DNA from 2 places in the Peptoniphilus rhinitidis 1-13 genome. Region 1 is predicted to be linked to the other one. Evidence: riboswitches for the same ligand, from Rfam matches in the RefSeq annotation. Region 1 holds a riboswitch; the other holds the start of a gene.
What was found. A riboswitch is a leader RNA that binds a small molecule or an ion and turns the genes downstream of it on or off. The one in region 1 is predicted to bind FMN.
Positions count from the first base shown of each region.

Region 2: another riboswitch for FMN. It lies ahead of RH95_RS02105 (ECF transporter S component); the one in region 1 lies ahead of ribD (bifunctional diaminohydroxyphosphoribosylaminopyrimidine deaminase/5-amino-6-(5-phosphoribosylamino)uracil reductase RibD).

Region 1 covers NZ_BAEW01000025.1:4,299-7,721, forward strand. The annotation lists gene pyrB (aspartate carbamoyltransferase) at 1-553, opposite strand, end outside; gene RH95_RS08780 (guanylate kinase) at 665-1,204, shown strand; FMN riboswitch at 1,256-1,367, shown strand; gene ribD (bifunctional diaminohydroxyphosphoribosylaminopyrimidine deaminase/5-amino-6-(5-phosphoribosylamino)uracil reductase RibD) at 1,416-2,531, shown strand; gene ribE (riboflavin synthase) at 2,524-3,168, shown strand; gene RH95_RS08795 (bifunctional 3,4-dihydroxy-2-butanone-4-phosphate synthase/GTP cyclohydrolase II) at 3,180-3,423, shown strand, end outside.
Region 2 covers NZ_BAEW01000002.1:127,420-130,842, reverse strand. The annotation lists gene RH95_RS02110 (L,D-transpeptidase family protein) at 1-1,206, shown strand, start outside; FMN riboswitch at 1,287-1,399, shown strand; gene RH95_RS02105 (ECF transporter S component) at 1,452-2,057, shown strand; gene RH95_RS02100 (pyridoxal-phosphate-dependent aminotransferase family protein) at 2,151-3,275, shown strand.

The sequences.
Region 1 (3,423 bases):
GAGAAATAAATACAAACTTTACATTTTCATATCGATTTAAAGCTCTTACAAGAGAGTGAATTGTCCTTCCAAACTTCAAATCTCCGCAGAGTCCCATTGTTAAATTGTCAAAACTTTTTTTATAATGTCTTATTGTTATTAAATCGGCAAGTGTCTGAGTTGGATGTTGGTGTCCTCCATCTCCCGCATTTATTATGGGCATAGTTGTTACAACTTTTGACGCCAAAAGTGCTGCTCCTTCCTTTGGATGACGCATTGCACAAATATCTGCATAATTTTCTATTACACGAATTGTATCGACTAAAGTTTCTCCCTTTGTAGATGAACTAACTCCCGCATCAGAAAATCCAATTACTCTTCCTCCTAGTCTTAGCATTGCAGTTTCAAAAGAAAGTCTTGTCCTCGTTGAGGGCTCAAAAAAAAGACTGGCCAACAACTTATTTTCGCAAACATGAGAATAACTTACAGGGTTTGCAATAATGTCATCAACCAGACTAAAAATTTCTTCGTATTCTTCTATTGTAAAATCTAATGGCTCTATTAAATGCTTCATCATGACCTCCACCTAATTTTTTATCTAATTAATCTTACTTCAAAATTTAAAATTTGTAAAGTATCTCAATTTTTATGTTATACTTGTAATAATAATTTTTAAGGAGCAATTATGATTTATTTAATACTTGGTCACTCTGGTTCTGGAAAAAGCACAATTAGGGATATTTTAACAAGTCATGGTCTTAAAAAAATTGTAACTTATACCACAAGAAAACCCAGGCCAAATGAAATAGATGGCGTTGATTATAATTTTATTAGTTTAGAAAATTTTCAAAAATTTGAAAATAAAAATTTATTTATAGGAACTACTTGTTATGCTGGAAATTTTTACTCTACATTAAAAAAAGATTTAGAAGAAAACAACAATAAAAATAAAAACTGCATAATTATTGTAGATAAAGAAGGTGTAATTGAAATAAAAAAATATTTTCCAAATGCAATTTCTATTTATTTAAAATGTTCCAAAGAAATTTTAATTGCCAGAATGAAAAAAAGAAGGGACAGCAAAAAAGAAATTGAAAAAAGAATTTCTGTTATGGAAGATTTAGATGATTATGCCGATTACATTGTCGATGGTTCTAAGAATATAGACTTGGTCTTGGAAGATTTTCTTAAAATTATTAAAAACTCCCATAAAAATTTTGATTGACAAATACTTGACAAATGTTTTCTTAGTGATATTATAAATTTATAAGTTAATAAAACTCTTCAGGGCGGGGTGCAATTCCCCACCGGCGGTAAAGTCCGCGAGCGAAAGCTGAATTGGTGCAATTCCAATACCGACAGTATAGTCTGGATGAAAGAAGATAATTTTTAAATTTTTGGAGCCCTGCATGGGCTCTTTTTTTATAGGTGATTAAATGTATATTGAAAATTTTAACGACAGCTTTTACATGGAACGTGCCATTGAGCTTGCAAAAAAAGGAATTGGAAATACAAAGACAAATCCACTAGTTGGCTGTGTAATTGTAAAAGATGAAAAAATAATAGGAGAAGGGGCTCATTTAAAGTTTGGTGAAAATCATGCAGAGATAAATGCAATTGAAGATGCTAAAAATAGAGGAGAAGACGTAAGTGGTGCAACTCTTTATGTAAATCTTGAACCTTGCTCTCACTTTGGAAAAACACCACCCTGTGCAAATAGAATTGTCGAAGAAGGCATAAAAAGAGTTGTAATTGGAACTGCTGACCCTTTTGAAAAAGTTTCTGGAAATGGAATAAAAATTCTAGAAGATGCTGGCATAGAAATTACAGAAGATGTTTGCAGCGAAGAATGTTTAATTTTAAATGAGAGATTTTTTACTTATGTGAAAAATAAAAGACCCTTTGTAGTTTTAAAAGCTGGAATGTCTATTGATGGAAAAATTGCAACAGAAAGTGGAGAATCTAAGTGGATAACATCAGAATTTTCAAGGTCATACTCACATGAACTTCGTGGAAAGTTAGATGCAATAATGGTTGGCATTGGAACAGTTCTATCAGACAATCCAACTTTAAATGTTCGCCATGGCAAATATAAAAATAATCCTATAAGAATTGTCACAGATTCAAAACTTAGAATCCCTATCGAGTCAAATCTTTTTCGAGATGATTTAGATTCAATTTCTATAATTGCAACTACAGAAAATTGCGATAAAGAAAAATTAAAAGTATTAAGTGCAAAGAAAAATGTAGAAGTTTTAATTTGCAAGGAAAAAAATGGTAGAGTCGACTTAATAGATTTAATGGATAAATTAAAAGAATATAATATTTCTTCGATTTTACTTGAAGGTGGCAGAACTCTCAATGCAGAGATGTTAAAAAATAATTTAGTAGATAAATTTTATTTCTTTATAGCTCCAATCCTACTTGGCTCTCAAGGTATCCCTGTTATTGGCGATTTAGAAATTGACAAATTAAAAAACTCTATAAAAATTAAAGATATAAAATGTGAAAAATTATTTGATGACATATTAGTTACTGGAAGGTGTGATTGAAATTTTTACAGGAATAATTGAAGAAGTTGGAAAACTTTCTGAAATAAAAAAAGATAGAGATCTTTATACATTAAAAGTTTCTTGCAAAAAAGTTTTAGAAAATATAAAAAAAGGTGACTCTATTGCCACAAATGGAGTTTGTTTAACTGTAACAGAACTTGGAGATGATTTCTACAAAGCAGAAGTCATGGTAGAAACTATAAATTCTACAAATTTTAAAAATTTAAAACCACTTGATAATTTAAACCTAGAAAGAGCACTTAGTCCAAATAAAAGTCTTGATGGTCACATTGTGCAAGGTCACATTGATGGAATTGGAGAAATTATAAATATTTTAAATAGTGGAAATGAAATTGTCTATAAAATAAAGTTTGAAAGTGACAATTTTAAATACATTGTGCCAAAGGGATCTATTGCCCTTGATGGAATAAGCCTCACAGTTTCAAAAGTTTATAAAAATTATTTTGAAGTTTCAATAATTCCAACAACAATTTCTGAAACAAATTTAAAGTATAAAAAAATAGGTGACAAGATAAATATTGAAACTGATATTATTGGCAGATATATTTATAGTTTTGTAAATAAAAAAAATAAGAGCAAAATTACAAGAGAATTTTTAATAGAAAATGGATTTTAAAAGGAGAGAATATGAAAGTTAACACAATAGAAGAAGTTGTAGAGGCCTTAAAAAAAGGTGAAATAGTAATTGTAACTGATGAACCTGATAGAGAAAATGAAGGCGACATGATTCAAGCTGCAGAATTTGCAACTGGAGAAAGTTTAAATACTATGGCATCTCTTGCAAAGGGTTTAATATGTATGCCTATGTCAAAAGAATACGCAGAAAAACTAAAATTAAATCAAATGGTGGCAGAAAATACAGATAATCACG
Region 2 (3,423 bases), on a different contig from region 1:
TCCAAAAATTTTGTTTTAGAAGTAATTTCTAAGGACAAGGAGAATAATGAAAAAATCACTGCAAGTGAAATTAATTATGAAGATAATATTGGCAGTGGATTTGTGGATCAGACTCCTTTTTATTGGCCTGTCGCTTCTTTAGTTCCAAAAAATTATGAAATTGAACATGAGATGCACTATGATGATAATGCACTTTCAAATAGGATAAATGATTTAAAGGTTGTAAAAAATGAGAAGGTTCATTCTGCTGATGCCAAGGTCATTTATAATGGAAGGGATTTTGAAATCGAAGAAGAAGTTTATGGAGATTTTGTAAAGAGAAATGAACTCAGGAATTCTATTTTAAATCATTTTGCGGATAAGGATGACAAACTAAATTTAGAAGATGAAAATCTTTATATTGAACCTAAAATAACTTCTGATAGTGATTATATTAAAAATCTGCTAAATTCTTATAAAGAGGTTTATAAGAAAAAAATTATTTATGATTTTGATGACAGAAAGGAAGAAGTTACTGGACAAAATATTATTGCCATGTATTCTAAAACAGATGACGGGAATCTTGTTGTTGACGAAGAAAAAGTTGCAAAGTTTGTAGGGAATCTCTCATCTAAATATGATACTTTTAAAACTTCTAGAGTTTTTAACGCCACAGGAATTGGTAATGTAAAAGTGGATGGTGGGATATATGGTTGGCTCACTGACAGAGTAAAGACGAAAGAAGAATTGATTGCAGCTTTAGATAAAGATAGTGAGGTAATTTTAAAACCTGTTTATAGACAAGATGCCATTAGTAGAAGTGCAGATGATATTGGCAAAACTTATATTGAAGTTGACCTCGCTAGGCAAAAACTTTGGTATTACAATAATGGAGTTATGGAACTTGAAACAAATATTGTTTCAGGAAATCCTAACAGAGGAAATGGAACTCCAACAGGCACTGATAGAGTTTGGTCTCGTGAAAGAGATAGATATTTGACTGGAGAAACTTATAGGTCTAAGGTAAATTATTGGGTTCCAATTAATTGGTCGGGAATTGGGCTTCATGATGCTACATGGAGATCAAATTTTGGAGGAAATATTTATCTTTCAAATGGTTCTCATGGTTGTATAAATGTTCCGCCAAGTGTAATGGGGAATTTATACGGAAAAACTTTTAATGGGATGCCTGTCATTGTTTATGACTCTGCAACTCAAAAAATTTAAAAATATATAAAATTGATACAATTTATCATTGAAAATTTTTTAACAAATGTTATAATTAAATATAAGAAATAAATATTAATTTAAATCTTCAGGGAAGGGTTAAAGTCCCAACCGGCGGTAAAGTCCGCGAGCGAAAGCTGAATTGGTTAGATTCCAATACCGACAGTAAAGTCTGGATGAAAGAATGATTTAAACTTTCATACCCCGAAGGTTCGGGGTTTTTTTATGCCCCAACAGGAGGTAAAATGAATAAAGTAAATTCAAGTTCTATGATTAGAACAAAAGACATGACAAAAATTGGAATGCTATCTGTGATTGGTTTTGTGCTTATGTATTTTCAGTTGCCGCTTACTTTTGTGGCACCACCTTTTATGAAACTAGATATATCAGATCTTCCAGTTCTTATTGGCGCTTTTACTATGGGACCAGTTTTTGGAATTATAATAGCAGCATTAAAAAATATTTTGGCACTTGTTTTTAAGGGGACTATGACAGCGGGAATTGGAGAACTTTCAAATTTTATAATTTCTGCAACTTTTGCTTTTGTATCAAGCTTTCTTTATAAAAGACATAAAACTTATAAAGGGGCAATTTTTTCACTTACAATTGGAGTTCTTGCTATGACTACACTTGCAATGATTTCAAATTATTTTGTAGTGTTCCCACTTTATGCAAAGGTGATGCCAATGGATGCTATAATAGCAATGGGAAGTGCAATCACTTCAAAGATAACAGGGTTATTTTCTATGATGATTTACTCTGTTCTTCCTTTCAATTTAATAAAAGGATTTACAACATCTGCAGTTATGATGTTAGTTTATAAGAAAGTGAGTCCAATTTTTAAAAAATAATTTATTTTACAGGCTGTCTTGTGGCAGCTTGTTTTTTTACGACTATATAATATAATTTATTCAAAAGAAATTTATAAGAAAGAAGGAAGTAAAATGAAAATTTTGTGTGCAGGTCCAACATCAATTGATGAAGAAGTTATGGAACTTATGGGAAAGTCCCTCACGAATCCAGATATTGATCCAGAATACGAAAAGATACATAGAAGAGTAGAAAAGAAAATTTCAAAGCTCTTAAATACAGATGCTACATCTTTTTTAATGCTTGGTGAAGGGATTATTGGTCTTGAAGCTGCAATTTGCAATTTGGTAGAAAAAGGTGACAGAGTTCTTGTCTTAAATAATGGGGTCTTTGGGGCAGGTTTTGCAGATTATGTAAAATTTTATGGTGGTGAAGCTGTTATCTACGAAGATGATTTTAGACGAGGATTTAATATAGAAAAATTAAAAAGATTTTTGGAAAAAGATCATGATTTTAAAGTTGCAACAATGGTTCACTGTGAAACTCCTTCTGGAATAACTAATGATGTTAAAAGCATTTGCAATTTGTTAGATAAATATGGAATTTTATCTGTTGTGGACACAGTTTCTGGAATGGGTGGAGAAGAATTTGATTTTGATGATTTTAAAGTCGACATAGCACTTGGCGGAAGTCAAAAATGTATATCTGCACCGACAGGTATTACTCTTATTACAATTTCAGATAATGCTAAAAGAGTAGTTGAAAATAGAAAGACACCTGTGCCAAGTTATTATATGAATTTTTTAAACTATTATAATTATTCAGATGGTTTTGCCTTTCCTTATACAATGAATGAAAATTTAACTTATGCTTTGGACCTTGCTCTCGACAAACTATTTGAAAAAAATAGTATCGCACTTCATAAAAAATATGCGGAAGTTACAAGAGAAATTTTTACTCATGCAGGTTTTGAACTATATGCAAAAGATTCATGGTCAAATACTTTGACAGCTGTTCTTGTGCCAGAAGGCTTCGTTGCAGAAGATATTTTAGCATCACTTAGAAATAAGGGAATTTTAATTTCAAAGGGTGCAGGAGATATTTTTGAAAAAGTTTTTAGAATAGGTCATATGGGAAATAATATTTCCTATGAAAATTTTTTGGAACTTTATGAAAAGTTAGATGAAGTTTTTGACGAACTTGGAATAGAGAGAAAAATTTCTTTAAAAGATGAATTTAAAAAAATAATGGATAGATAAAAAAATTTTAATAAAACCTTTTGCTATATTATTTTGGCAAGAGGTTTTTTACTTTTAAAGATTTTGTTTTCCTAGAAGTAATTAGATTTATGAATTTTTTAAAATATAAGTATAGTAAAAATTTTAAATTTACTCTTGCATTTTGACG